DNA from 4 places in the Mesorhizobium sp. W050 genome. Region 1 is predicted to be linked to each of the others. Evidence: predicted binding sites of a transcription regulator. Region 1 holds the regulator's gene; each other region holds the start of a gene.
What was found. The regulator PhoB, encoded in region 1, activates phosphate uptake and scavenging genes when phosphate is short. The targets are predictions, from matches to a motif close to TGTCATNNANCTGTCAT.
Positions count from the first base shown of each region.

Region 2: the regulator PhoB is predicted to act here: its motif matches at 5,725-5,741, upstream of ACYG9Y_RS26800 (alkaline phosphatase D family protein).
Region 3: the regulator PhoB is predicted to act here: its motif matches at 3,302-3,318, upstream of ACYG9Y_RS21245 (ceramide glucosyltransferase).
Region 4: the regulator PhoB is predicted to act here: its motif matches at 1,624-1,640, upstream of ugpB (sn-glycerol-3-phosphate ABC transporter substrate-binding protein UgpB).

Region 1 is NZ_JBTTIH010000001.1:5,850,661-5,857,853, reverse strand. It holds gene ACYG9Y_RS28355 (sugar ABC transporter permease) at 1-301, opposite strand, end outside; gene xylF (D-xylose ABC transporter substrate-binding protein) at 446-1,486, opposite strand; gene ACYG9Y_RS28345 (ROK family protein) at 1,747-2,982, shown strand; gene phoB (phosphate regulon transcriptional regulator PhoB) at 3,013-3,702, opposite strand; gene phoU (phosphate signaling complex protein PhoU) at 3,719-4,423, opposite strand; gene pstB (phosphate ABC transporter ATP-binding protein PstB) at 4,465-5,289, opposite strand; gene pstA (phosphate ABC transporter permease PstA) at 5,307-6,623, opposite strand; gene pstC (phosphate ABC transporter permease subunit PstC) at 6,620-7,193, opposite strand, start outside.
Region 2 is NZ_JBTTIH010000001.1:5,535,549-5,542,741, forward strand. It holds gene ACYG9Y_RS26765 (TPM domain-containing protein) at 1-526, shown strand, start outside; gene ACYG9Y_RS26770 (TPM domain-containing protein) at 533-1,171, shown strand; gene ACYG9Y_RS26775 (GNAT family N-acetyltransferase) at 1,340-1,846, shown strand; gene ppa (inorganic diphosphatase) at 1,970-2,503, shown strand; gene ACYG9Y_RS26785 (hypothetical protein) at 2,723-3,319, opposite strand; gene ACYG9Y_RS26790 (TetR/AcrR family transcriptional regulator) at 3,575-4,192, opposite strand; gene ACYG9Y_RS26795 (MFS transporter) at 4,266-5,549, shown strand; gene ACYG9Y_RS26800 (alkaline phosphatase D family protein) at 5,813-7,193, shown strand, end outside.
Region 3 is NZ_JBTTIH010000001.1:4,393,601-4,400,793, forward strand. It holds gene ACYG9Y_RS21235 (2'-deoxycytidine 5'-triphosphate deaminase) at 1-572, opposite strand, end outside; SAM riboswitch at 713-790, shown strand; gene ACYG9Y_RS21240 (O-succinylhomoserine sulfhydrylase) at 848-2,038, shown strand; gene ACYG9Y_RS21245 (ceramide glucosyltransferase) at 2,050-3,201, opposite strand; gene apaG (Co2+/Mg2+ efflux protein ApaG) at 3,424-3,816, shown strand; gene ACYG9Y_RS21255 (Hsp33 family molecular chaperone) at 4,002-5,033, opposite strand; gene argF (ornithine carbamoyltransferase) at 5,127-6,053, opposite strand; gene ACYG9Y_RS21265 (aspartate aminotransferase family protein) at 6,072-7,193, opposite strand, start outside.
Region 4 is NZ_JBTTIH010000001.1:5,970,950-5,978,142, forward strand. It holds gene ACYG9Y_RS28930 (bifunctional diguanylate cyclase/phosphodiesterase) at 1-1,228, opposite strand, end outside; gene ugpB (sn-glycerol-3-phosphate ABC transporter substrate-binding protein UgpB) at 1,703-3,013, shown strand; gene ugpA (sn-glycerol-3-phosphate ABC transporter permease UgpA) at 3,084-3,968, shown strand; gene ugpE (sn-glycerol-3-phosphate ABC transporter permease UgpE) at 3,978-4,826, shown strand; gene ACYG9Y_RS28950 (sn-glycerol-3-phosphate import ATP-binding protein UgpC) at 4,834-5,895, shown strand; gene ACYG9Y_RS28955 (ABC transporter ATP-binding protein) at 5,931-7,013, opposite strand; gene ACYG9Y_RS28960 (ABC transporter permease) at 7,010-7,193, opposite strand, start outside.

The DNA of each region.
Region 1 (7,193 bases):
TGCCGATCACGCCTTCGACGGAGCCCACCGAAAGGTCGATGTTGCGCATGACGATGACCAGTACCATGCCGGTCGCCATGATCGCGACCGAGGACGTCTGCACCGACAGGTTCCAAAGATTGCGCGGCGTCAGGAAAAGCCCACCCGACAGGATATGTATGCCGACCCAGATGACCAGCAGCGCGCCGACCATGCCGAGCATGCGCGTGTCGAGCTCGGTCGCTTTCAGGAACCGGGCGACCGCGCCGAGTTCAGACGCTCGTGCCGTATCGGCCTGCGGATTTGAGGTCGTGTCGGTCATGATGTCCTCCAGCGGCTTGCCGTCTGGCGCGGATGCCGGACCACAGCCTAGAAGTTTGCCGCCGATGGCGGAAACACACAATTCTCGTAGAGAAAACGCCGCGGCTTGACAGCCGCGGCGCCTCATTTCTTCAAGTCGTCGAGATCAGTTGCAAGCCGCGACGCTGCCGGCGGCGACGCCGGTGCAGACTTCGTCCTTCTTGATCCAGCCGGCGTCGATGACGACGTTGAGGTTGTCCTTGGTGATCGCGACGGGGGTCAGGAACAGCGACTTGACGGTGTTGCCGCCAGGCGTGGTGAAGTCCTTGGCGCCGGCAATGTCGCCCGTCTTCTTGCCATCGGCAAGCTGCGAGGCGATCTCGGCGGCGTTCTTGCCGAGTTCGCGCGCGTCCTTCCACACCGACACCGTCTGCGTGCCGAGCGCGATGCGGTTCAGGGCGGCATGGTCGCCGTCCTGGCCCGAGACCGGAACCGTTCCGGCAAGGCCCTGCGCCGTCAGCGCGGCGACAACGCCGCCGGCGGTGCCGTCATTGGCCGCAACCACGGCATCGACCTTGTTGTCATTGGCGGTCAGGAACTGTTCCATGTTCTTCTGGGCGTTGGCCGGCAGCCAGCCATCGGTATAGGCCTCGCCGACATTCTTGATCTTGCCCGAGTCGATGGCTTCCTTGAGCACTTCCATCGAGCCCGAGAACAGGAAATCGGCATTCGGATCCGAGCCCGAGCCCTTGATGAAGACATAGTTGCCTTCGGGCTTCGCCTTGAACACTTCGCGGGCCTGCATGCGGCCGACTTCCTTGTTGTCGAAGGTCAGGTAGAAGACGTCCTTGTTCTCGATCAGGCGATCATAGCCGACGACCGGAATGCCTTCGTCCAGCGCCTTCTGCACCGCCGGGCCGATGGCCGAGGCGTCCTGCGCCAGGATGATCAGCGAGTTGGCGCCCTGCGAGATCAGGCTTTCGACGTCGGTCAGCTGCTTGCCGGGATTGGACTGCGCGTCGGCCGAAATGTACTTGTCGCCGGCGGCTTCGATCGCCGTTTTCATCGCCGCCTCGTCGGTCTTCCAGCGCTCTTCCTGGAAGTTCGACCACGACACGCCGATGACCTTGTCCTTCGCCTGCGCGACCGACATCAGCGCCAGCGACATGGCGACACCCGCCAGCATGGCGGCTGCAAATCTGTTCATCATAATCCTCCCTGCGCCGGGTGCGGCGCGACAAAACTGGCCCGAGGGCCGGCACACGGAGGCCCTATTTTTTCGAGCCTCGAAAAAATACTGGTTCAATGATAAGGCGCTGTCAACATCGATTCTGATGGATTCTGATGGCGTTGCCGAATTTTTTCGAGCTCCGCAATAAACAATGACAGGGCTGCCGGCGTCTGCCAATATTTGGCTGGTGCCGTCGAACACTATCATGAGGCGCGAGGAGGCCGGGAGGAAAACAAATGTCGGTTGGGATCCGCCACGACGATCTGCGCCGTCGCAACCGTGCGATGGTGATTTCGGCCGTGCGCCGGGCCGGCCAGCCGTCGCGGACCGAGATTGCGGCGACCACCGGCCTCAGCCATTCGACGATATCGGCAATCTCGTCTGATCTAATTCAAGAAGGCATCCTGATTGAAGGCAAGCCTGGCGAGACCGGCTCGCTGAAACGCGGCCGGCCGCAGGTCGGCCTTGGCCTCAACCCGGAAGCGGCGGCGGTCATGACCGTGGTGCTGTCGCTGAACTTCCTCTCCGTCACCGTCACCGACTATGCCGGCCAGGTGGTCGCGGAAGAACAGCGCCGGCTCGACACGCTGACCATGCCGCGCGACGAGCTGATCGGCGAATGCGTAGCAATCGTCGGGCGGCGTCTCGCGGACCCGGACCTCGATGTCCAGAGCATCGCCCGCATTGCCATGGGCATCCAGGGCATCACCGATTCGCAGGCGCGGGCCATGCTGTGGTCGCCAATCACGCCACTGACCGACATTGCCTTCGCCGACATGTTGGAAGCGGAATTCGGCATTCCTGCCACCATGGAGAACGACTGCAATATGATGGCGGTGGCCCTGCAATGGCGCCAGCCCGAGCGCTACCGCGACAATTTCATCGCGATCCTCTTGTCGCACGGCATCGGCATGGGGCTGGTGCTGAAAGGCGAACTGTTCACCGGCACCCATTCCTCGGGCGGCGAGTTCGGCCACATGATCCACCGTCCGGGCGGCGCGCTCTGCCGCTGCGGGCGGCGCGGCTGCGTCGAGGCCTATGCCGGAAACTACGCCATCTGGCGCAGCGCCAAAATGATGAGCGAAGATGCCGAGCCGGTCGATATCGGCGACGCTGATATGCGCGCACTCGCCGCGCGCGCCCGCGAAACCGATGGCCCGGAGCGCGAAGCCTATCGCAAGGCCGGTGAGGCGCTCGGCTTCGGCCTCGGCAGCCTGTTTGCGCTGATCGACCCGGCGCCTGTCGCCATGGTTGGCGTCAGCGCCGCCGCCTTCGACCTGATCGAGCCGGCATTGCGCGAAGCGATCGCCCAGACCGCCGGCGGCCAGCACTCGAAGTCGATCTCCTTCGACACCGAGCCCAACGAGCTGCCGCTGATCCGCGAAGGCTGTGCCATGCGCGCGCTCGGCTTCGTCGATCAGGAGATTTTCGCGCCGGGCATTCAGGCCAAATCCGGCAAGCATGTCGCCTGAATGGCCGGCAACGGCGCGACGCGCAGCATCCTAGTCTTCCCTGATCGCGTAGCCGGCGCCGCGAATGGTACGGATGACATCCGGCATGCGGCCGTTGTTGACCGCTTTGCGTAAGCGCCCGACATGGACGTCGACGGTTCGCTCGTCGATGTAGATCGTCTCGCCCCAGACATTGTCGAGCAGCTGGCTGCGCGAGAACACGCGGCCGGGATGGCGCATCATGAATTCGAGCAGCCGGAACTCGGTCGGTCCGAGCCTGATCTCGCTCTTCTTGCGGTAGACACGGTGCGACTCGCGGTCGAGCACGATGTCGCCGACCTTGAGCACGCTGGACAGCACTTCCGGCTTGGCCCGGCGCAGCAGCGCCTTCACGCGCGCCATGAACTCCGGCGTCGAGAATGGCTTGACCAGATAGTCGTCGGCACCGGTGGACAGGCCGCGCACGCGATCGCTTTCCTCACTGCGCGCGGTCAGCATGATGATCGGCAGCCGCTCGGTTTCGGGCCGCACTCTAAGCCGCCGGCAGAGCTCGATGCCGGAAACAGCGGGCACCATCCAGTCGAGCACCAGGAGATCGGGCACGTTTTCCTGCAGGCGGATCTCGGCCTCGTCGCCGCGTGTCACCACCTCGACGTGATAGCCTTCGGATTCGAGGTTGTAGCGGAGGAGCACGCCTAGCGGCTCCTCGTCCTCCACGACCATGATGCGTGGCGCGATCATCGGCAGTTCACCCTCATCAGGCCGGCATGGCCATCGCCGTCTCGTCCTGCTTCGGACGATTGGCGGGCAGTTGCTGGCCGGTCAGCACATAATACGCATTTTCGGCGATGTTGGTGACATGATCGCCGATGCGCTCAAGATTCTTGGCGCAGAACAAGAGATGCGTGCAGGCGGTGATGTTGCGAGGGTCTTCCATCATGTAGGTCAAGAGCTCACGAAACACGGACGTGTATTTGACGTCGATGCGCTCGTCGTCATTCCTGAGTTTTGCAAGCGCTGCCGCATCGGTGGCGGCATATTCCTCGACGACGCCTTGCACCTGGATCAGCACCAGCTGCGCCATGGCGTCGATGGAGTGCGAGAGGTCGCGCGGCGTGACGCTCAAGCCCACGGTGCCGACGCGTTTGGCGATGTTCTTGGCGAGGTCGCCGATGCGCTCGAGGTCGCCCGCCATGCGGATCGAGCCGACCACGGCGCGCAGATCGTTGGCCATCGGCTGACGCTTGGCGATCAGCGTGATGGCGCGGTCGTCCAGTTCGCGCTGGCGCGCATCCATGATGGCGTCGTCGGACACGACACGCTGTGCCAGCGCATTGTCCGAATTGAGCAGCGCCTTGGTCGAGCCGCTGACCATCGAGCCGGCCAGATCGCCCATGTCGCGTATCAGCTTGCTGATCTGCCCGAGCTCTTCATCGAAGGAGGCGACGGTATGTTCACCCATGATCTTGGTCCTCGTGCCTGAAAATTCACCCGCCGGACGGCTCAGCCGAAGCGGCCGGTAATGTAGTCCTGGGTGCGCTTGTCGTCGGGGTTGGTGAACATCTTGTCGGTGGCGCCCTCCTCGACGAGATAGCCGAGATGGAACATCGCCGTGCGCTGCGACACGCGCGCCGCCTGCTGCATCGAGTGGGTGACGATGACGATCGTGTAGTTCTGGCGCAGTTCGTCGATCAGCTCCTCGACACGGGCGGTGGCGATCGGATCGAGCGCCGAGCAGGGCTCGTCCATCAGGATCACCTCCGGCGACACGGCGATGGCGCGCGCGATGCACAGGCGCTGCTGCTGGCCGCCGGACAGGCCGGTGCCGGGCTCCTGCAGGCGGTCCTTGACCTCGTTCCAGATCGCAGCCTTCTTCAGGCTCTGCTCGACGATCTGGTCCATGTCGGACTTGCGCTTGGCCAGCCCATGGATGCGCGGGCCGTAGGCGACGTTCTCGTAGATCGACTTCGGGAACGGGTTGGGTTTCTGGAACACCATGCCGACGCGGGCGCGCAGTTCGACGACATCGATGTTCTTGTCGTAGATGTCGTCTTCATCGAGCGTGATCTTGCCGGTCACCCGCGCCGAATCGATGGTGTCGTTCATGCGGTTGAGGCAGCGCAGGAAGGTCGACTTGCCGCAGCCGGACGGGCCGATCAGCGCCGTCACCTGGTTCTGGCGGACGTCGAGATTGACGTCGAACAACGCCTGCTTCTCGCCGTAGAAGACGCCGACCTTGTCGCCGCGCATCTTGATGACTTCGTTCGACTTGGCGTTCATTTTGTCGCCCACTGCATTCTCAAGGGACTGTTCGGTCATGATGTTCATACCAAATTGCCTTTTTTCTACCAGCGCCGCTCGAACCGGCGCCGAAGCACGATCGCGGTGATGTTCATGGCCATGAGGAAGACGAGCAGGATGATGATGGCGCCGGACATGCGCTCGACAAAAGCGCGCTCAGCCTCGTTTGCCCACATGTAGATCTGCACCGGCAGCGCGGTCGCCGGATCGAAAGGCGTCGTCGGATAATCGGCGACGAAAGCGACCATGCCGATCAAGAGCAGCGGTGCTGTCTCGCCGAGCGCACGCGCCAGGCCGATGATGGTGCCGGTAAGGATGCCTGGGGCGGCAAGCGGCAGGATGTGGTGGAACACCATCTGCATCTTGGAGGCGCCGAGCCCGAGCGCTGCCGAGCGGATCGACGGCGGCACCGCGGCAAGGGCGGCGCGCGTCGCGATGATGATGGTCGGCAGCGTCATCAAGGTCAGCACCAGGCCGCCGACGAAGGAAGCCGAGCGCGGCATGCCGAGGAAGTTGATGAACACGGCAAGGCCAAGCAGACCGAAGACGATCGACGGCACCGCCGCGAGATTGTTGATGTTGACTTCGATCAGGTCCGTAAAGCGGTTCTTCTTGGCGAACTCCTCGAGATAGATCGAGGCGGCGACGCCGATCGGCAGCGCCAGCAAAAGCACGATCACCATCATGTAGAACGAACCGATGATGGCCACGCCCATGCCCGACGTCTCGGGCCGGCTGGAGGCGCCATAGCTGAACAGGCCGGTGTTGAAATGCTCGGCCATCGCGCCTTCGGCTTTGAGCTTGTTCATCCAGTCGATCTGCTGGTCGGACACCTTGCGGCGCGCTTCATCGACGCCGAGGTCGATCTGGCCCTTGAAGGCCGAGTCGAGATTGGCGGCGGCCAGGATGTCGACGTCACGCGTCGTGCCGATCACCGACGGATCGGCGGAGACGATGTCGCGCAGCTGGACGCGGGCGCCTTCCGACAGGAAGCCCTTGAGCTTCAGCATCATCGGCTTGTTGGCCGGATCGATGCCGAGCTTGGCCACCAGCGCGTTTTCGGCGAGCTTGGGATAGTTCGCCTTGATCAGCACGGTAGGGTCGGTCGCGCGCTTGCCGGAGGGATCGATCACCTTCTCGTCGAAGGTGACCGGCAGCGTCACCGTCGTCTGCCAGAAGGCGGTGTAGCCTTTCGAGACGATGGTGATCAACATGATGGCCAGGAACGCCAGGCCCACCGAGATCGCAATCACGCCATAGATGCGGAACCGGCGTTCGGCGGCGTAGCGCGCCTTCAGCCCGATGTCGCGGCGCGGACGCGCGACGGCACCCGCCATCGTGTCCAGGGGGATGTCGGTCATTCGTACTGCTCCCGGTACTTGCGCACGATGTAGAGGGCGACGATGTTCATCACCAGCGTCAGCGCGAACAGCGTCAGGCCGAGCGCGAAGGCGACCAGCGTCTGCGGCGAGTTGAACTCGAGATCGCCGGTCAGCTGGTTGACGATCTTGACGGTGATGGTCGTCATCGCCTCGAACGGGTTGGCCGTCAGATTGGCCGCGACGCCCGCCGCCAGCACGACGATCATCGTCTCGCCGATGGCGCGCGACGCCGTCAACAGGATGGCGCCGACGATGCCGGGCAGTGCCGCCGGCAGGATCACCCGCTTGATCGTCTCGGAGCGCGTGGCACCGAGGCCGAGCGAGCCGTCACGCATTGCGCGCGGCACCGCGGTGATGATGTCGTCGGACAAAGAGGACACGACCGGGATCAGCATGACGCCCATCACCAGGCCGGCGGTGAAGATGCTCTGGCCCTGGATGAAGGGAGAGCCGCCGGTGAGGGCTGCTGAGAGGTCGCGCAGGAACGGTCCGAGCGTGACCACGGCGAAGATGCCGTAGACGATGGTCGGGATGCCGGCCAGCAGTTCA
Region 2 (7,193 bases), 320 kb from region 1:
CGAGGTCGGCTACGGGCTGGAAGGCACGCTGACCGACCTGCACACCAAACTGATCATCGAAAACGACATGGTGCCGGCGTTCCGCGCCGGTGATTTCTCCGGCGGCATTTCCAAGGCCGTCGACGACATGGTGATGGTGCTGGAAGGCAACCCGGAAGAGCTGGAGGCGCGCGGCAAGCGCAACCCGGCCGACCGCAGCACGCCCATCGATCCCGTCGTCGCGGTCTTCCTGATCCTGTGGGCGGCGATGTTCTTCGGCGGCCTGGCGATGGCCTTCCTGCCGCCGATCTTCGGCACCAAGCTGTCGCCGGGCGTGTATAAATGGCTGGGCATGACCTTTCGCTACGGCCAGGGGCCGAGCGGATCGTCCTCGGGCTCCAGCAGCTGGACAACAAGTTCGTCGTCGGGCAGCGGATGGTCATCGGGAAGTTCGGGCAGCAGCTGGTCTTCGGGCTCAAGCAGCGGCGGCGGGTTTTCAGGCGGCGGCGGTTCGTCTGGCGGTGGCGGGTCTTCAGGGAGCTGGTGAGAGAAGATGGCAACACGACCGATCAGCCCACAGGACCATGAGCGCATCGCCACCGCGATCCGCGCGGCCGAGGCCAAAACCGACGGCGAGATCTACTGCGTCGTTGCGCATGCCAGCGACGGCTATTTCTTTCCCGCCGCCTTCATGGCGACATCAGGCATGCTGATTGCCAGCCTCGCCGTCGCTTATGGGCTGGAAGCCTGGTGGCTGTCGATCCGGCTGCCGCATTTCGTCATTGTCCAACTGCTGGCACTGGCCTCGGTGTTGGTGCTTTTGTGGGCGCTGCCGGGCTTGCGCATCCATCTGGTGCCGCGCCGGCAGCGTTATCAGGCGGCACATCACAATGCGCTCAGGCAGTTCCTCGCCCGCAATGTCCACCGCACCACGGCGCGCACCGGCGTGTTGGTCTTCGTGTCGATCGCCGAGCGTTATGCCGAAGTGGTCGCCGATTCGGGCATCGACAGCAAGGTCGGCCAGCATGTCTGGGACGGCGTGGTGCGCGATCTCCTGCAGCATGCCGGTGACGACCGGCTCGCCGACGGCTTCGTCAAGGCGATCGGGCAGGTCGGCGCGGTGCTGGCCGAGCATTTCCCGGTGACGTCGGGCGACGCCAATGAGCTGGACGATCATCTCGTCGAGATCTGAAGAGCCTGCACGCGCTACCCGGACGGACGCCTGACCGCGCCGGCTGGGCGCGTTTTCCAGGCAGGCTTTGCCCATTGTCAGCAGTGTCGCGATCGGCTGTGAGAAAGCGGTCGGCGGGCTGACCTCGAGTCTTGCAAATGGCCGATGCGGGTTTATGGTTAACAAATCATGAATACGCTGAGCATCGACATCAGGAAAGCCGAACCGCGCGACGCCGGCGCCATTGCCGACGTGCACCAGCTGGCCTGGGAGGGCGCCTATTCCGGCATCATCCCGCATCGCTCGCTGACCTCGATGATCAACCGCCGCGGCGCCGACTGGTGGGCCAACGCCATCCGCCGCGCCGCCACCGTTCTGGTGGTCGAGATCGGCGGCACCATCGCCGGCTATGCCACGATCGGCAAGAACCGCGCCCGCGAGCTGAAGCAACAGGGCGAAATCTACGAACTTTACCTGCGTCCGGAATATCAGGGCATCGGGCTCGGCAGCCGGCTGTTCAAGGCGGCGCGGGCGCGGCTTGCCGACCACGGGCTGAAGGGAATGGTGGTGTGGGCGCTGGAAGACAACCAGAACGCACTTTCCTTCTATGCCGGCGCGGGTGGCCGTGACGTCGCCGAAGGCGTCGAGATTTTCGAGCAGAGGGCGCTCAAGAAGGTCGCCTTCGTCTGGGAATGACCGGCCTCGGTTACAAATCATCATAAACCGTGCGCTTCCGTTAGCGCTTCGCACCAATCGCCGCATTGCACCATGCCGCGCCGCCCGCTATCGATCTTGGACATCGAGAGAGGGATTTAAGCCATGCGAATCGAAGCCATTGCCATCGGAAAGAACCCGCCCGAGGACATCAACGTCATCATCGAGGTGCCGATCGGCGGCGAGCCGATCAAGTACGAGATGGACAAGGAGGCCGGCACGCTGTTCGTCGACCGTTTCCTGCATACGTCGATGCGCTACCCCGGCAATTACGGTTTCGTGCCGCACACGCTGTCGGGCGACGGCGACCCGATCGACGTGCTGGTCTGCAACACGCGCGCGCTGGTGCCGGGCTGCGTCATCAATGTGCGGCCGATCGGCGTGCTGGTGATGGAAGACAATGCCGGCCAGGACGAGAAGGTCATTGCCGTGCCCTCGCCGAAGCTGACGCTGCGCTACGAAAACGTCACCGAATACACGCAGCTGCCCGAGATCACCCGCGACCAGGTCCAGCACTTCTTCGAGCACTACAAGGATCTCGAGCCCGGCAAATGGGTCAAGATCGAAGGCTGGCACGATTCGAAATACGCCAAGAAGATGATCGTCGACGCGATCGCACGGGCGAAGGCGGCGAAGTAGCGCCGAGAGAGGCCTGCGTCTCGTTCAAGTAAGCGGCAAACGCCAGCGCGAGGCACCCCCCTCTGGCCTGCCGGCCATCTCCCCCTCAAGGGGGGAGTCGCAACGGCTTTCGTCAATTTTCAGCGCCGAAAGAAAAGCGCCGCCAGCGAAGCTGCCAATCTCCCCCCTTGAGGGGGAGATGCCCGGCAGGGCAGAGGGGGGTGCCTTGCACCCACGTGACTAGTTATCCACCCGACCAAACGCCGGCACGTTGCCGATGACGGTGTGCTTGTCCTTGCCACAGGCGAAACTCTTCGCCTTTTCGTCGGCCAACTTGCGCGCCTGGTCATTGGCCTGCGGGTTGCCGGTGGCCAGCACGAGGCCGATGGTGCAGCCGTCGCGGGCTTCCATCTGGGCGACCTTGGCGACGAGCAGCACTTCGGTCGGCTTGTTCTCGTCCTCGGGATTGCTGATCGAGCGGCGGTGGATGACGGCAAAGGGAACGGCAACGTCGCCCTTGGTCTCGATGCGCCACTCGACCTTGGCGCCGGACGAGTTGAAGCCGGAAAAGCTCTCCCAGACCGAGGTCATGTCGCCGCCGGGCGGAAATCCGTAGAACAGCGATTCACGGGCGTCGTCATAGGCGATCAGCACGGGATAGCCACGATAGCCGGAGCAGGCGAGTTCGGCCCAGTCGCCATCGCCTTCCTCGGCCTGCGCATAGGTCACGCAATCCTTTTGCGAGTCGAGGTCGGTGTAGACGCTGGATATGCCATCGGCATGGGCTGCCTGGCAGAGGGCGGCGAGGGCGAATGGAACAAGCAGCAGGGTTCGCATGCGGACTTTTCCCTTGAGGTTGGCCCCAGCCTATCGCCAAATTTGCGGCCGGCCTAGCGTGCCAATCTCAACGTTGGCGCCGCCCAAATCGCCCTGCCGGGCAATTCTCCCCCTGAACGGGAGAAAGTGGCCGGCTGCGCCGCTGGCGACAACCTTGCAACGCTGGCAATTGGCGAAATCGTGATGAGAGCGTTCCTCGCCCCATTTCCGGGAAAGGATGCCGGCAGGTGAGGGGCGGCGCCAACGTTCGAAATGTTATTTCTTCAAGCTCGCCTCGATCAGCAGGTCGGCGTTGCGGGCGACCGCTGCCGCCGGGCCTCCGAGGCCGAAGAGCTGGCCGCTGATATAGGCGCCTTCGATCAACAGCAGCAGGCCGTCGCCGAGCGTGTCAGGGTCTTTAGCGCCCATCGCTGCGGCCATCGCGCGCAGGCGGTGGCGCAACTCCTGCTTGTTGGCCTCGCTGACGACGCGCGCCGGATGGCCATGTTCGGGATATTCCACCGCCGCGTTGGTCATGCCGCAGCCGCGATAGTCCGGCCTTTGCGTGCGCTTGCCGACGCGAGTCAGGAAAGCCCTGAGCTGTGCCCGCGGGTCGCCGGGATGGGCAGCCACGGCTTCGTCGAAACGCTCCCAATACTCACGGTCATATTGCCTGAGATAGGAAGCGGCGAGCTCGTCCTTGGAGGGAAAGCTGCGGTAGAGGCTGGGCTTGGTGACGCCGGCGCGCTTGACGATCTCGTCGACGCCGATCGCCCGGATGCCGCGGCGGTAGAACAGGTCGTACGCCACGTCGAGGATTTTCTTGGCAGCCTTGGGCGGTGCGGCTGCATGACCGTCCTTGATGGTCAGTTCAATATTTTTGTCCGTTGGCATGGTATGACTCGATTGACGTGTTACCGATCGGTACGTATACATGTCCTCACCCTGCAACGTACCGGTCAGTAACATGATAGCTCAATCCCGTCCCTTTGGCCAGCGCTACGCTTTCGTCGTGGTTGGCGTCATCTTCCTCTGCTTGTTGATCGCGGCCGGGCTTCGTTCCGCACCCTCGGTGATGATGCTGCCGTTGGATAAAAGCTTCGGCTGGGGGCGCGATACGGTTTCGATTGCCGCCGCGATCGGCATCTTCCTTTACGGCCTGACCGGGCCGTTTGCCGCCGCATTGATGGAGCGTATCGGCTTGCGCCGCACGCTGCTTGCCTCGCTTGTGATCATGTCGGGCTCGACCGCGCTCAGCCTGCTGATGACCGAGCCATGGCATCTGTTCCTCACCTGGGGCGTGTTTTCAGGTATCGGCTCCGGCGCGGTCGCCACCGTGCTCGGCGCCACCATCGTCAACCGCTGGTTCAAGACCAATCGCGGCTTGGTGATGGGGCTGATGTCGGCCTCCAGCGCCACCGGCCTCTTGGTGTTCCTGCCGCTGCTGGCATCGCTCGCCCAGTCGGGCGGCTGGCAGCCCGTCGCTACCGCCGTCTCGATCGCCACCGCCTGTCTTCTGCCGCTGGTCTGGCTGTTGGTTCCGGAGCGTCCCGCTTCGATCGGCATGGTGCGCTATGGCGCCGGGACCGATGACGTGCCGCCGGTATCGCCGGCATCGCAAGGCAATTTCCTGGCGCATACGCTGAACACGCTACGCCGCGCTGCCGGCACCCGCGTCTTCTGGTATCTGTTCGCCACCTTCTTCATCTGCGGCTTCACCACCAACGGGCTGGTCGGCACGCATCTGATCTCTTTCTGCGGCGACATGGGCATCCCCGAGGTACAGGCCGCGGGCCTGCTGTCGCTAATGGGCATTTTCGACCTGATCGGGACGACGCTCTCGGGCTGGCTCACCGACCGTTTCGACCCGCGCAAGCTGCTCGGCGTCTACTACGGCATTCGCGGCCTGGCGCTGATCTATCTGCCCTATTCCGGCTTCTCGGCGACCAGCCTGATCATCTTCGCCGTGCTCTACGGTCTCGACTGGATCGCCACCGTGCCGCCGACGCTCAGGCTCGCCAACGAGGCCTTCGGTGACCGCAGCGGCCCGATCGTGTTCGGCTGGATCGTAGCCGGCCACCAGGTCGGCGCCGCCACCGCCGCCGCCTTCGGCGGCACCATGCGCGAACTGCAGGGCAATTACGAACTGGCTTTCCTGATCGCCGGCATGACGGCGATCGTGGCTGCGTGTCTGTCGCTGCTGATCAATACGAGCAGGCCGGCTTTCGATCCGGAGCCGCAAGCGGCGTAAGGCGCGGTACTAATCTCCCCCCTCAGGGGGGAGATGGCCGCGAAGCGGCCAGAGGGGGTCCGTGCGACCGGACTCAGCCTCTTGCGCATAGGAGGTCGGCGCTCCAAGCGAGGCGACCCCCTTCTGTCGCCTTCGGCGACATCTCCCCCCTCAAGGGCGGAGATCACCTGTCGGTTGTTATCAAAGTTTCATCTTCCCGAGATGTGGCTGAAACATTGAAGCTGGAGCTTGCTGGCACCGTTCGAAGCCATCAGGAGACAGCCATGAACAAGATCTCGTTGACCCGCCGCGCTTTCGTCACCTCTGCCAGCGCCGCCGGTCTGCTCGGCGCATCGGGGCTCGCTTTGCCCTATTATTCGCGCGCCAGCCAGCGCCCGGCCTTCACCCATGGCGTCCAGTCCGGCGATGTCGATGCCTCGAGCGGCATGGTGTGGACGCGCACCGACCGGCCTTCGCGCGTCATGTTCGAAGTGTCGTCGACGGAAAACTTCGCCAATGCGACGCGGCTGGCGCCGCTCGATACCTCGCCGGCCAGCGACTTCACGGTCAAGCGCCTGCTTACCGACCTCGCCTCCGACCAGGATATCTTCTACCGGATGACTGCCGCCGACCTGTCGGATATCAACGCCGTTTCCGAACCGATCGTCGGCCGTTTCCGCACAGCACCCGCCTCGAAGCGCGACATAAAATTCGCCTGGTCGGGCGACACGGCCGGCCAGGGCTGGGGAATCGATGAGACCGGCATGAAAACCTACGCCACCATCGCCAGGCACACGCCGGATTTCTTCCTGCATTCCGGCGACACCATCTATGCCGATGGCGCCATGAAGGACGAGGTAGACCTGCCTGGCGGCGGCAAGTGGAAAAACGTCGTCCTGATCGACGGCAAGCGCAAGGTGGCCGAGACGCTGGATGAGTACCGCGACCAGTGGAAATACAACATGATGGACAAAAACGTTCTGGCCTTGAGCGCCATCTGCCCGACCTTCTACCAGTGGGACGATCACGAGGTGCTGAACAACTGGTCGGATTCGAAGAATCTCGGCGCCGACAGCCGCTACACCGAAAAATCCATCCATGTGCTCGCGGCGCGTGCGGCGCGCGCCTTCCATGAGATGACGACGATCCGCTACGAGCCGTCCGAGCCCGGCCGCGTCTACCGCAAGATCGCGCATGGGCCGCTGCTCGACGTGTTCTTCCTCGACATGCGCTCCTATCGCGGCCCGAACGGCCCCGACATGCAGGAGGACATGACGCCGCAGTCACGCATGCTGGGCGAACAGCAGACGAAATGGCTGAAGCGCGAGCTGACGAATTCCAGGGCGACCTGGAAGATCATTGCCGCCGACATGCCGCTCGGCCTCGTCGTCTGGGACGACGGCGCCAAGAAGGTCGGCGCGGAAGCCATCAGCAATGGCGACAATGGCCTGCCCAAAGGCCGCGAGCTCGAGATCGCCGACCTGTTGCGCTACATCAAGACTGCCGGCATCACCAACACGGTCTGGTTGACCGCCGATGTCCACTACACGGCGGCGCACTATTACAACCCCGACAAGGCGCGGTTCCAGGATTTCAATCCTTTCTGGGAATTCGTCTCGGGCCCGATCCACGCCGGTACCTTCGGTCCCAATGATTTCGACATGA
Region 3 (7,193 bases), 1.5 Mb from region 1:
ATGTTGGGCGGCTCGGTCGCCACCAGCATCTCGGCGCGGTGCAATTCGTTCAGCTCTGCCTCCGACAACAGCGCGTTGCCGGTGCGAAAGCGGATCTGCGACAGTCTCGATCCGGCGCGTACGACGATCGGGAAGGTGCGCGGACTGACTTCAAGATAAAGCGGCCCGTGATAGCCGGCGGCGATCTTGTCGAACTCATGGCCGCGATCGGTCATCACCCGGGTGAAGATGTCGAGCCGGCCTGTCGAGCTCTTCGGGTTGGCCGAGGCCGACACGTTTGCGGGCAGCGCCAGGCTTTCGAGCAGCGGCACGATGTAGACGCAGCCGGTTTCCAGCACCGCGCCCTCGGCGAGACTGAACTCATGCAATTTCAGCCGGTGAAGCTTGTCGGCCACCAGATGATCGGGACCCGGCAGGAAGGAGGCGCGCACGCGAAAAGCCTTGTCGCCGAGCCTCAGATCGAGGCTCGCCGGCTGCACCTGGTCGACATCGAGCGCGCGCGGCGACTCCAGCGCGCCGGACTGAAACAGCGCGGAAATGTCCTGATCGGGAAGAATGCCTGTCTGCCGCAAAAGGCTGGCTCCGCTCCAAGGTCGGTCTCTTTGTGGCAGGTTCTTGCCGCAAAACCGCTGGATATTATTGCGGAACCTGCCTGGTACAAACCTCTTAATGAAGCCGGCAATTGACGCAAGCGCAGGTGAGGTCTAAAGAGTCGTTATCCCGTGGTGATTTGGCCGGTCGGCTTGCAGCCACGTTAAACAAGTCGCTAAAGGACCGTCGGGCCGCAAGGCCATATGGACCGGTTGCGACTTTCGCGGCCGGTTTTTTTGTGTCTGGAACAAAAGCGATGAGCACCAAGAAGCGTAACTGGAAACCTCAGACCGCACTCGTGCACGGGGGAACGCTGCGTTCCCAGTTCGGCGAGACGTCCGAAGCGATGTACCTCACCCAAGGCTATGTCTACGAGACGGCGCAGGCTGCCGAGGCCCGTTTCAAGGGCGAGGAGCCGGGCTTCATCTATTCGCGCTATGCCAACCCTACCGTCGACATGTTCGAAAAGCGCATGTGCGCGCTGGAGGGTGCCGAAGATGCGCGCGCCACGGCGTCCGGCATGGCGGCGGTGACGGCAGCGCTCCTGTGCAGCGCCAAGGCCGGCGACCATATCGTTGCGGCGCGCGCGCTGTTCGGCTCCTGCCGCTGGGTGGTGGAGACGCTGGCGCCGAAATACGGCATCGAGGCAACGCTGGTCGACGGCACCGACATCGCCAACTGGGAAAAGGCGGTGCGGCCGAACACGAAACTGTTCTTCCTGGAAAGCCCGACCAATCCGACGCTGGAAGTGGTCGACATCGCAGCGGTGGCGGCGCTCGCCACCTCGATCGGCGCCAGGCTGATCGTCGACAATGTCTTTGCCACGCCCTTGCAGCAGAAGCCCTTGCAGCTCGGCGCCCATATCGTCGTCTACTCCGCGACCAAGCACATTGACGGCCAGGGACGCTGTCTCGGCGGCATCATCCTGTCGGACAAGAAATGGATCGACGAGAATTTGCACGACTATTTCCGCCACACCGGCCCGAGCCTGTCGCCGTTCAACGCCTGGACGCTGCTCAAGGGCCTGGAGACGCTGCCGGTTCGGGTGCGCCAGCAGACGGAAAGCGCGGCCAAGATCGCGGATTTCCTGGCAGGACGGCCGGAAATCGCCCGCGTCATCTATCCCGGCCGCGCCGACCACCCGCAGGCCGACATCGTCAAGAAGCAGATGACGGGCGGATCGACGCTGATCTGCGTCGACGTCAAGGGCGGCAAGCAGGCGGCCTTCGCCTTGCAGAACGCGCTCGACATCGTGCTGATCTCCAACAATCTCGGCGACGCCAAGAGCCTGATCACCCATCCGGCGACCACCACGCACAAGAACCTCAGCGACGAAGCTCGCGCCGAGCTTGGCATCGGGCCGGGAACGCTCAGGCTGTCGGTCGGTCTTGAGGATACGGACGATCTGCTGGAGGACGTTGCGCAGGCGCTGAAGGCAGCCGGGTAGGCCGCGAGGCGTCACGCTCCCGACGAAACCTCTTCCAGTTCGGCCGTCTTGGTGCCGATGGTCATGGTGTTGCCGCGCCAGTCGACGGCGCCGCTCAGCCAGCCGCGCGCCCAGATGGCGGGAAGCATCATGTCGCGGACCATCATCGCCGGGACCATGCGCAGCGACAGATGCCAGCCCTTGGCCGCGGCCAGCGCGCATTCGGGAATGTAGGCCGCCGTCAGCACGGCCAACACCGTGGCCGGCAGGCTGATGCCGGCACTTGCGGCCGCCACCAGCGCCAACGCCAACGGCACGGCGACGCCGGTCAGGATCTCGGGTGCGAAAAACAGCGGGAAGGTGACGCGGCGCAACCGCGCCCAGCGCGCCTGACGCGACCAGATGTCGGGAAGTCGGCGCTGCCCCAGTGGTTGCTCGAAAGGCGAGGCAACGAGATTGACGCGCAGGCCCAGTCCGTTGACCAGCTTGGTTGCAGCAGCATCCTCGGCGATCTCGGCGGCCAGCGCGCGGATACCGCCACTGGTATCGAGCATCGGCTTGTTCCACAGCATGCTCTTGCCCTGGGCAAAGCCGAGACCGAGCGCCTCGCCGGCATATTGCCAGCGCGCCTGCAGCGTGTTGAGGAACGCGCATTCGACCTCGGCCCAAAAGCCATCCGGCCGAGAGCCGATCGGCGTCGAGCAGATAAGCCCGGTATTGGTCCGCCAGGCCGCCATCATGTGCTGGACGTAATCCCTAGGCATCAGCACGTTGGAATCCGCGAGAATCACCCAATGGTAGTGCGCCGCTTCCCAGCCCTTGACGCAGTTGTTGAGCTTCGGGTTGCTGCTGACGCGGTCGTCGCCGATCAGCAGCCGGGCCGGCACGTTGGGAAACAGGACGATCGCCCTGTTTATCAGTTTGACGACGGGATCGTCGGCGTGAGCGACGCAGAAGATCAGTTCGTAGCGCGGCCAGTCGAGCGAGAAAGCTCGCTGCAGCGTCTCTTGTGTGAACGGCTCCACGCCGCGCGACGGCACGACGATCGAGACCGGTGGCTGCTCGTTGGACGGCGGAGGGATGAGACGGCGCGCTTTCAGCTTCGACGATGCAAGCAGGATGCTGGCGAGATTGGAAAGAAGCAAAGCGGAGGAAGCGAAGGCGGCTGTGAGAGCTGGTTCCATCGAGATCTGGTCACTCCGGAAAGGCCGCTCGCGGCTGCTTTGTCAGTCGACAGATGGGCCTTGAGTCGCCGGCAAGGTTTGCGCACACCAACATTGTCATGTGTCACTTAAATGACATTGTTTGTCGGCACCTGCGCTTTGAGGCTGGCAGGACATGCCGCTCTGCGCGTATCAAACCGCATGGCGCGACAAATGTTCCCTGCTGCGCAACCGGAGCAGCCCATGTATCGCGCCGTCACGCGCAACATCGAAGTGCAGGTCAGACCGTTCTACCTGGAGGACCGCTCGGACCCGGCGGAGAACCGTTATGTCTGGGGCTACCAGGTCACGATCGACAACCAGTCGGACGATTTCGTGCAGCTTATGTCGCGTTACTGGCACATCACCGACGGCAGCGGCCGGGTCGAGGAAGTGCGCGGCGCCGGCGTGGTCGGCGACCAGCCTGAGCTCAATCCCGGCGACAGCTATCAATACACGTCAGGCTGCCCGCTCTCGACGCCCTCCGGCTTCATGGTCGGCCACTACACCATGCGCAACAAAAAGGGCGAGACGTTCGACGTCGCTATTCCCGCGTTTTCGCTGGATCTGCCGGGGACCCGACGGACGGTGAATTAGGGGTTTTCTCCCCGTCACTATACGGGGAGAAATGCCCGGCAGGGCAATGAGGGGCAGCGCCAGACTCATGAGGTTATCTTCCACGCACATGACCTGGCTATGCGCGGCCATTCACCAAAGTTCGCGCTGCCCCTCATCCGCCCTTCGGGCACCTTCTCCCCGTGAACGGGGAGAAGGAAAAGACTTCACTGAGCTGCGAATTCCGCCGGGTCGAAGTCGTACTGCTTCGAGCAGAACTCGCAGGCGACGTGGATGCCGCCATCTTCGGTGCTGTCCTTGATCTCCTGCGCGGAAAACCCCTCGAGGATGCCGCGTATCTTGTCCCTTGAGCAGGAGCACTGGTCGGCGACCGGCACGCCGCCGAAGACGCGCACGCCATGTTCGTGGAACAGCCTGTAGAGCAGCCGCTCGGCGCCGATGGTCGGGTCGATCAGCTCGGTCGGCTCGATGGTGCCGAGCAGCGCCACCAGCTCGCGCCAAGAATTGTCGGCCGGCTCGTTCATCACGTCGCGCGGATCGCCGTCGCCTCCCGAAATGTCGGGCACGCGCATGCGCTCGGGCGACTGCGGCAGGAACTGCGCCAGGATACCGCCGGCGCGCCACTGCTCGCGCGCACCGCCGGGGCCGGGCGTCAGCAGCTTGGCCACCGACAGCCTGAGGTCGGTCGGGATCTGCTCCGACTGGCGGAAATAGGTGCGCGCGGCGTCTTCCAGCGTCTCGCCGTCGAGCTGGACGATGCCCTGATAGCGCTGCGTGTGCGCGCCCTGGTCGATGGTCAGCGCCAAAACGCCGCTGCCCAGCAGCGTCTGCTGCGAGGTCTGGCCTGCGGCCACCAGGGCCTCCAGCCGGTCGGCATCGAAGCGCGCATAGGCGCGCAATGCCGAGGGCGTGGAGAAATCCGCGACCAGCATGTCGACAGGCCCGTCGGTGCGGGTCTGCAGGATGAACTTGCCTTCAAATTTGAGCGAAGTGCCGAGCAGCACCGTCAGCACACAGGCTTCCGCCAGCAGGCGGGCGACCGGCTCGGGATAGTCATGACGGTTGAGGATGGCGTCGAGCATCGGCCCGAGCTGCACGGTGCGGCCGCGCACGTCGAGCGGGCCGACCTCGAAGGGCACGACATGATCGTCGCCGGCATAGCCGAACTCGCCGAGTTTGGGGTGATGTTCAGTCACTTGATGCGTTTCCAACATTACAAAGCTCCAGGGCGCGGCCATGCGGCCCGGAGGGGTGCATGCGTCCAAACGCGCTTGATTTGCGTGATGCGGCGCAAATAGGCATCGCGCCGCCCCGGATCAAGCGCTTGGAGATCAAGCGCCTGGAGAACAAGCGCCCAGACACCAGGCCAAAACCGCCTTCTGGGCGTGGAGCCGGTTCTCGGCTTCGTCGAAGACCACCGAATGCGGACCGTCGATGACCTCGTCGGTGACTTCCTCGCCGCGATGCGCCGGCAGGCAGTGCATGAACAGGGCGTCGGGCTTGGCCCTCGCCATCAGCGCCGCATTGACCTGATAGGGCGAGAAGACATTATGGCCGCGGGCGCGGTGTTCCTGGCCCATCGACACCCAGCAGTCGGTGACGATGCAGTCGGCTTGGTCGACGGCCTCTTCGGGCGAGCGGGTGAAGTGCAGCTTGCCGCCATTGGTCTTCGACCAGTCGATATGCTTTTGCGCCGGCTCGCTGCCTTCCGGCACTGCGACGTTCAGGTTGAAGCGGAACCGCGCCGAAGCTTCGAGCAGCGAATGCAGCACGTTGTTGCCGTCGCCGGTCCAGGCGATGGTCTTGCCGGCAACCGGACCGCGATGCTCCTCGAAGGTCATGATGTCGGCCATCAGCTGACAGGGATGGGTGTCGTCGGTCAGCCCGTTGATGACCGGAATCGTGGCATTCTCGGTCAGCTCGAGCAGCCGCTCATGCGACGTGGTGCGGATCATGATGGCGTCGACATAGCGCGACAGCACCTTGGCGGTGTCGGCGATGGTCTCGGAGCGGCCGAGCTGCATTTCGGTCCCGGTCAGCATGATGGTCTCGCCGCCGAGCTGTCGCATGCCGACGTCGAAGGACACGCGCGTGCGCGTCGACGGCTTGTCGAAGATCATGGCCAGCACCTTGCCTTCGAGCGGTTTGGTCCGTTCGCCGGCCTTGAGGCGCGCCTTGCGCACCACCGCATCGTCCAGCATCAGGCGCAGATCGCCTTCGGAAACGGCGGAAAGATCGGTGAAATGGCGAAGGCTCATCGGGAATGGTTCTCGGGATTACTTCGCGGCGGCCGCGGCGATGGCGTCGGTCAGGCCCTTGGCGCCGGCGCGGATGCGATCGAGCGCTTCGCCGATCTCGGCGTCGGTGACGGTCAGCGGCGGCAGCAGACGAATGACGTTGTCGCCTGCCGGCACCGCCAGCAGATGCTGGTCGCGCAGCGCCATGTTGACCTTGGTGTTGGGCATGGCGCATTTCAGGCCAAGCATCAGGCCGCTGCCCCTGATGCCTTCGATGACATCGGGAAATTCGTCGGCGACCGCCGCCAGGCCCTGCTTCATCAGCAATGCCTTGCGCTGGACGTCTTCGAGGAAGCCGTCTTCCAGCACGACGTCGAGCACAGCGTTGCCGACTGCCATGGCCAGCGGATTGCCGCCGAAAGTGGTGCCATGCACGCCTGCCGTCATGCCGACGGCAGCGTCGTCGGTGGCGAGGCACGCGCCCATCGGAAAGCCGCCGCCAATGCCCTTCGCAATCGCCATGATGTCGGGCGTCACGCCGGTCCATTCATGCGCGAACAGCTTGCCGGTGCGACCGATACCGCACTGGACCTCATCGAAGATCAGCAGCAGGCCATGCTGGTCGCAGAGCTGCCGCAGCCGCTTCAAGGATTGCGTCGGCACCGGGCGGATGCCGCCCTCGCCCTGTACCGGTTCGATCAGGATCGCGGCGGTCTCTGGTGTGATCGCCTTCTCGGCGGCGTCGATGTCGTCGAAGCCGACCTGGTCGAAGCCTTCGACCTTGGGGCCGAAGCCTTCTAGATATTTGTACTGGCCGCCGGCGGCGATGGTCGCCAGCGTGCGGCCGTGGAAGGCGCCTTCGAAGGTAATGACCCGGAAGCGCTCGGGATGGCCCTTGACGAACTGGTAGCGCCGCGCCGTCTTGATCGCGCATTCGAGCGCCTCGGCGCCGGAATTGGTGAAGAACACCTTATCGGCGAAGGTGGCGTCAGCCAGCCGCTCGCCGAGCCGGGCCTGCCCCGGGATCTCGTAGAGATTGGAGACGTGCCAGAGCTTGGCCGCCTGTTCGGTCAGCGCCGAGACCAGATGCGGATGGCTGTGGCCCAACGAATTGACCGCGATGCCGCCAGCGAAATCGAGATATCGCTCGCCCTTGTCGGT
Region 4 (7,193 bases), 120 kb from region 1:
CTTCCTTGAAGCGGTCGAGGTCTAGCAGCAGCAGCGCAAGATGCCCGCCCTTGCCGCCGCGGTCCATTGCGGCAATTTCGGCCTCGAGCCGGCCGGAGAAACTGCGGCGGTTGGGGAGCCCGGTCAGCGGGTCGAAATGGGCGAGGCGCAGTATCTCCTGCTCGGCCTTCCGGCGTTCGCGGATGTCGCGCACGGCGACCACGCTGTGCCGCTTGCCGCAATAGTCGATGCTCCTGGCGATAAGTTCGACGGGGATGGTGGCGCCGTCATGGGCTCTGAGCTCCGCTTCCTGTGCCTGTCCGCTGCAGTCGGACATGCCGGCCGCGGTGCGTTCGCCGAAGAGATCGCCAAGCAGCATCGCGTTCAGCACTTCCGGCGCCATGCCGGTTAGCGCGGCGATGCTGTCATTGGCGCTGACGATGCGGGCGCCGTCGCAGACGATCAGCCCCTCGACGGCGGCGTTGGCGAGGCCGTGCATGCGCTCTGCCTCGAGCTTGTGACGCCGGAAACGCAGGTCGATCCACAATGCTGCGGCTGAAAGCACCAGGATAGCCATGCTGACTGCAGCGGCGGCGAAGGCCTGCGACACCGGTTCAACCGTGAACTGCGATATCTGGATGGAGGAGTCCGGGAAGATCGACACCGCGCCCATGGCGATGAAGTGCAGGCTGCAGATCGCCAGCGTCAACAGGATGGCGGCGGCGATTGTGGCCTGCATGGACGGCCGTCGCAACACGACCAGCAGCGCCAGCGCGGCGAGGGTGACGCCTGTCAGCACCGAGACGCCGACCAGCAGCGGGTTCCAGACGATGCGCCCTTCGACCTCGAAGGCGGCCATGCCGATATAGTGCATGGCGGCGATACCAGCGCCGAGGACCGCGCCGCCGACCAGAGGGTAGTCGATGCCCCGGCGCAAGGTGGCGATCCACATGCCCGCGGCGGTCAGGGCGACGGAACCGGCGAGCGAAAGCGCCGACATTTCCGCATTGTAGGCGTTGGGGATTCCGGGAGAAAAGGCAAGCATTGCGATGAAATGCGTCGCCCAGATGCCGAAGCCGGTGGAAGTGGCTGCTATCATCAGCCAGGTATAGCGGTTGCGCTCGCTCGAGCGGTCGACATGGCGAAGCAGGTTGACCGCCGAGAAGGAAGAAATACCGCAAATGAGCGCTGCCAGTGCGACCAGTCTCAGATCGTGCTCATGCACGATACAATTATAGACCGTCAGCATCTCGCCCCACCTGCTCTCCCACAGCAATCAAGCCGTCCACTTGATTAGTATGTCGCGCTTGACGAAGAATCGGTTATGCGAACTACAACTACAGCGGGTTTTTCGGGTTGTACCTTGCGGCGATCCTGTCTCATTCCAGACAGGGTCACAGCAGCGCTTGGCGCGATGCCGCTCTACCGATCTCGATCTGGCCGAGCGCCGGTATGGCGGCCGCATGGTACAGGTGCGTGGCGCTGTCACGGGGGCCCTTCATGCATCGCCGGCGGTCGGCGATCGTCGCAGGCCCACCGCGCCCATGTATCGCTGAGCCGGCTTGGCATTTCTCTCTGTCCTCGTTGCAGAGCGAGGGGGCGCGAAGTTAGCCGGGTATGAAATTCACGAAACAGCAACAAATCCGTTGTCCGATTGTCATCAGCGACACATATTGCGTTCGCGGGAGCGCCCCTTTCGCCAATGACAAACGGGAGATGAAACATGAAGTTGTTCGGCTTTGCGGCCGGTGTTGCCGCCACCTTGACCCTGCTTTCCACCACCTCCGCCTTCACCGCCACCCAGATCAGTTGGTGGCATGCAATGACCGGCGCCAATGCCGAGGTGGTCGACAAGATCGCCAAGGATTTCAATGCCAGCCAGAGCGACTATGAAATTCTCCCTGTTTTCAAGGGCACCTATCCCGAAACGCTGAATGCCGGCATCGCTGCCTTTCGTGCGGGGCAAGCGCCCGACATCATCCAGGTGTTCGACGTGGGTACCGGCGTCATGATGGCCGCCGAAGGTGCGATCAAGCCGGTGGCCGATGTGCTGACCAGCGCCGGCGTGACCTTCGACAAGAGCCAGTATTTGCCCGGCATCGTCGGCTACTATTCGAAGCCGGACGGGACCATGCTGTCCTTCCCCTATAATTCCTCGTCGCCCATCCTCTACTACAACAAGGATATCTTCCAGAAGGCCGGGCTTGATGTGAACAATCCGCCAAAGACCTGGAACGAGGTGTGGGAAGCCGCCAAGAAGATCAAGGCGAGCGGCGCCGCTTCCTGCGGCTATACCTCGACCTGGTTGACCTGGATCCACCTTGAGGCCTTCGCTGCCTGGAATGACGTTTCCTATGGCACCAACCAGAACGGACTTGCCGGAACCGACGTCGAGCTCAAGATCAATGCGCCGATCTTCGTCAATCATTTCCAGGCGCTCGCCGACCTGGCCAAGGACGGCACCTTCAAATATGGCGGCCGTACATCCGAAGCCAAGCAGATCTTTCTTGCCGGAGAATGCGGCATCTTCACCGAATCGTCGGGGGGTCTCGGTGACATCGTCAAGTCGGGCATGAACTACGGCATCGGCCAGCTTCCCTATGATAGTGACGCCAAGGGCGCGCCCCAGAACACCACGCCGGGCGGCGCCAGCCTGTGGGTGTTCGGCAACAAATCGGACGAGGAATACAAGGGCGTCGCGGCGTTCTTCTCCTACCTGTCCAAGACCGAAGTGCAGGAGTATCTGCATCAGAAGTCGGGTTATCTGCCGGTGACGCTCGCTGCCTATGAGGCGACCAAGAAGTCCGGCTTCTATGACAAGAACCCGGGCCGTGAGACGCCGATCCTGCAGATGCTGGGCAAGGCGCCGACCGAGAACTCGAAGGGCGTGCGCCTCGTCAACCTGCCGCAGGTGCGCGACATCGAGAATGAGGAGTTCGAGAAGATGCTGGCCGGCCAGCAGACTGCGCAGCAGGCGCTCGACAACGCGGTCGCACGCGGCAACAAGGCGATTCAGGAAGCGATCGGAAACTGAAGCGATTGTCAGTTGAACCTCGTCCACGCGGACCCGCGTGGACGATTTCCTGAATAGTGAGGGAATCACCCTGTCTCCACGCGTCGTCTTTCCCAACAAGACCCTGCCTTACCTGCTGGTGGCGCCGCAACTCGCCATTACGCTGATCTTTTTCTACTGGCCGACCGGGCAGGCGCTCTACCAGTCGATGCTTAGGGAAGACCCGTTCGGGCTGAAGAGCAAGTTCGTCGGGCTCGCCAATTTTCGCAAGGTGCTGGCCGACCCGGCCTACCTCAACTCGATCAAAGTTACGCTGGTGTTCTCTCTGGCGACCGCGATGGTCGCCATGGGTGTGGCCCTGTTGCTTGCCGTCATGGCCGAGAAGGTGGTGCGCGGCAAAGGCCTTTATCGCACGCTGCTGATCTGGCCGTATGCGGTGGCGCCGGCGATTGCCGGCATGTTGTGGCTGTTTCTGTTCAACCCCTCGATCGGTTCGCTGGCCTACGCCTTGAGAGGTCTCGGCATCGCCTGGGATCCCTTGCTTAACGGAAACCAAGCCATGATCCTGCTGGTATCTGCGGCTGCCTGGAAGCAGATCAGCTACAATTTCCTGTTCTTCGTCGCCGGGCTGCAGGCGGTGCCGAAGACGTTGATAGAGGCGGCGGCCATGGACGGCGCCGGGGAGACGAAGCGCTTCTGGACCATCGTCTTCCCGCTGCTCGCACCGACGACCTTCTTCCTGCTGGTCGTCAACACTGTCTATGCGCTGTTCGACACTTTCGGTATCGTTCATGCCGTCACCGGCGGCGGGCCAGGCAAGGCCACCGAGACGCTGGTCTACAAGGTCTACAATGACGGTTTCGTCAATTTGATCCTCGGCGATTCGGCCGCGCAGTCGGTCATCCTGATGGTCATCGTCATCTCACTCACGGCCATCCAGTTCCGCTATGTGGAACGCAAAGTCCACTACGGTTGAGCGCGAGCGATGATTGGTCAGTCCCCGCTTCGCGCCCTCATCGCCCACGCCGTGCTCATCCTGGGCATCCTGATCGTCGCTTTCCCGATCTACTACACCTTCGTTGCCTCCACGCAGACGCTGCAGACCATCCTCAAGCCGCCATTGCCTCTTTTGCCCGGCGACCAGGTCTGGAACAATTACAGCGAGGCGCTGTTCGGCGGTGTCGGCCGCATCGGCGGCGTCAGTGTCGGCCGATTGCTGCTCAACACCACGATCATGGCGCTCGGCATCGCGGTGGGGAAGATTTTCATCTCGATCCTTTCGGCCTATGCGATCGTGTTCTTCCGTTTTCCGCTTCGGATGGTCTTCTTCTGGCTGATCTTCATCACGCTGATGCTTCCCGTCGAGGTGCGCATCCTGCCGACCTACAAGGTGATGGTCGATCTCGGCATGATCGACACCTATGCCGGCCTGATCATTCCGCTGATCGCCTCGGCCACCGCCACGCTTCTGTTTCGCCAGTTCTTCATGACCATCCCAGGTGAGTTGGTGGAAGCGGCGCGTGTCGACGGCGCCGGACCATGGCGCTTCTTTTTCGACATCCTGCTGCCGCTGTCGCGCACCAACATCGCGGCGCTGTTCGTCATCCTCTTCATTTATGGCTGGACGCAGTACCTGTGGCCGCTGCTCGTCACCAACAGCAATGACATGAACACCATCGTCATCGCACTCAGAAAGATGGTCTCCTTCGCCGATGCCGATACCCAATGGCATCTGGTCATGGTCACCGCGATGATGGCCATACTGCCGCCGATCCTGATCGTGGTGCTGATGCAACGCTGGTTCGTGCGCGGACTGGTCGATACCGAAAAGTGAGAAGCTGATGGCGACCATCGATCTGAAGGATGTGAAGAAAGTCTATCCCGGCGGCGTCGAGGCGGTGAGGGGTGTCTCGATCGCCATACCCGACAAGGAGCTTTGCGTGCTGGTTGGGCCGTCCGGCTGCGGCAAGTCCACGCTGCTGCGGATGATCGCCGGGCTTGAGACCATTTCTTCCGGCACCGTCGCCATCGACGGCAAGATCGTCAACACGATCGGTCCGACCGAGCGCGACATCGCCATGGTGTTCCAGAACTATGCGCTCTATCCACATATGAAGGTCTACGACAACATGGCCTACGGGTTGCGCAACCGGGGTACTCCCAAGGACGAGATCGACAGCAGGGTTCGCTCGACCGCCAAGGTGCTGGAGCTCACGGCGCTGCTCGACCGGCGCCCGCGCGAGCTTTCCGGCGGCCAGCGCCAGCGCGTGGCCATGGGTCGCGCAATCGTGCGCAATCCAAAAGTCTTCCTGTTCGACGAACCGCTTTCCAACCTCGACGCCAAACTGCGCGGCCAGATGCGGGTCGAAATCAAGAATTTGCAGCGCTCGCTCGGTGTCACCTCGGTCTACGTCACCCACGACCAGCTTGAGGCGATGACGCTGGCCGATATTCTCGTCGTCATGAATGGCGGGTTGGTCGAGCAGACGGGCGCGCCGCTCGACATCTACGAGAAGCCGGCATCGACCTTCGTCGCCTCCTTCATCGGAGCGCCGCCGATGAACCTTCTGCCTCTTTCGCAAGGACCGGCTGGTCCGGCGCTGACCGACGGCAAGACGGTTGACTTCGCGCCTACGAACGCCGCCACGCTTGGCTTCCGCCCTGAGGATGCCGACGTCACCTTCAGTGCCGAGGCATCATCCGGCGCGCTTATTCTGCCTGCGGCGGTCGAGGCGGTCGAACCTGTGGGAGCCGAAAGCTTTCTTCACTGTGCCGCCGGCGGCAACCGCATCGTCGTGCGTGTGGCCGGCCGCGCCACGGCCAAACCCGGCGATCAACTGCGCGTCGTGGCCAGGGCCGAGAAGCTGCATTGGTTCGACAATGCTGGGAAACGAGTCGATTGACGCAGCCGCTCGCGCCAATCCGACGCATCGGCAGTTCAGGCGAAGACATGCGCCTTGCCGGAAACTGTCAGACGCACGATCTCGCCGACGGCAGGTGCGTCGATTCCCGGCTTGCGTAAGGTCAGCGGTGTGCTGCCGATCGCCGCGGCGTCCGGCGGATCGGGGTTGTTCAACAGCCGCACGGCAATGGTGCACATCGAGCCTGCGAATTCCGAGTCCGTCACCTCGGCGAATATCGTGCCCGCAGGACCCGACATGCCTTCGCGCGACGTGCGCTTTACCTGCACCTGCTCCGGTCGCAGCATGATGCGGGCGATGTCGCGCCGCTCCTTCGAGTCGACGGCTATGCGACCAAGCGAGGAGGTGGCGAAGCCGCCTGAAATCTTTGCCGGCAAGATGATGGCGTCGCCAAGAAACTCGGCAACCATGCGGTCTTTCGGCTGCAGATAGAGTTCTCGCGGTGTGCCGATCTGAGAGAACTTTCCGTCGCGCATGACCGCCACCTGGCTGGCGAAGGACAGCGCCTCGGCCTGGTCGTGGGTGACCAGGATGGTGGTGATGCCGGCGGCTTCGAGTAGTTCGGCGACGGCCTTGCGCATCGAGGCGCGCAGACCGGTGTCGAGCGCCGAGAACGGTTCGTCGAGCAACATCAGCCTGGGCTTCATCGCCATGGCGCGGGCCAGCGCCACGCGCTGCTGCTGGCCGCCGGAGAGCTGGTGCGGGCGGCGCTTGAGGATCGCCTTGTCCAGCCCGACGGTATAGGCGAGCTCGGCGATGCGCTCGGCGCGCTGGTCCTCGCCGCGGGCCATGCCAAAGCCGATATTGTCGCCGATGCTGAGATGCGGGAACAGGGCGCCGTCCTGCGCCACCAGGCCGATGCCGCGGCGGTGCGCCGGCACCGCATGGCCGCCATTGGCCAGCACCTCGCCGTCGAGCACGACGCGGCCCTGGTCGGGCGCCTCGAAGCCGGCGATCAGCCGCAGCAACGTCGTCTTGCCGCAGCCGGACGGGCCGACGATCGCGGTGCGACTGCCGCTTGCGGCGCTGAGCTCGATGCCGGCAAGGGCTGCGACCGGGCCGTAGTGCTTGGTGAGGCCACTGATTTCGAGAAAGCTCATCGCCCGGCCATCCGTTTCGACTGGACATAGAGCAGCCAAGTCAGCGGCAGCGACATCGCCACCATGATGAAGGCGTAAGGGGCGGCGGAGGCATAGTCGATCTCGCCGCTATAGGACCAGAACGCCATGGCCAGCGTGCGCGTGCCGTTGGGCGCCAGCATCTGGGTGGCGGTCAGCTCG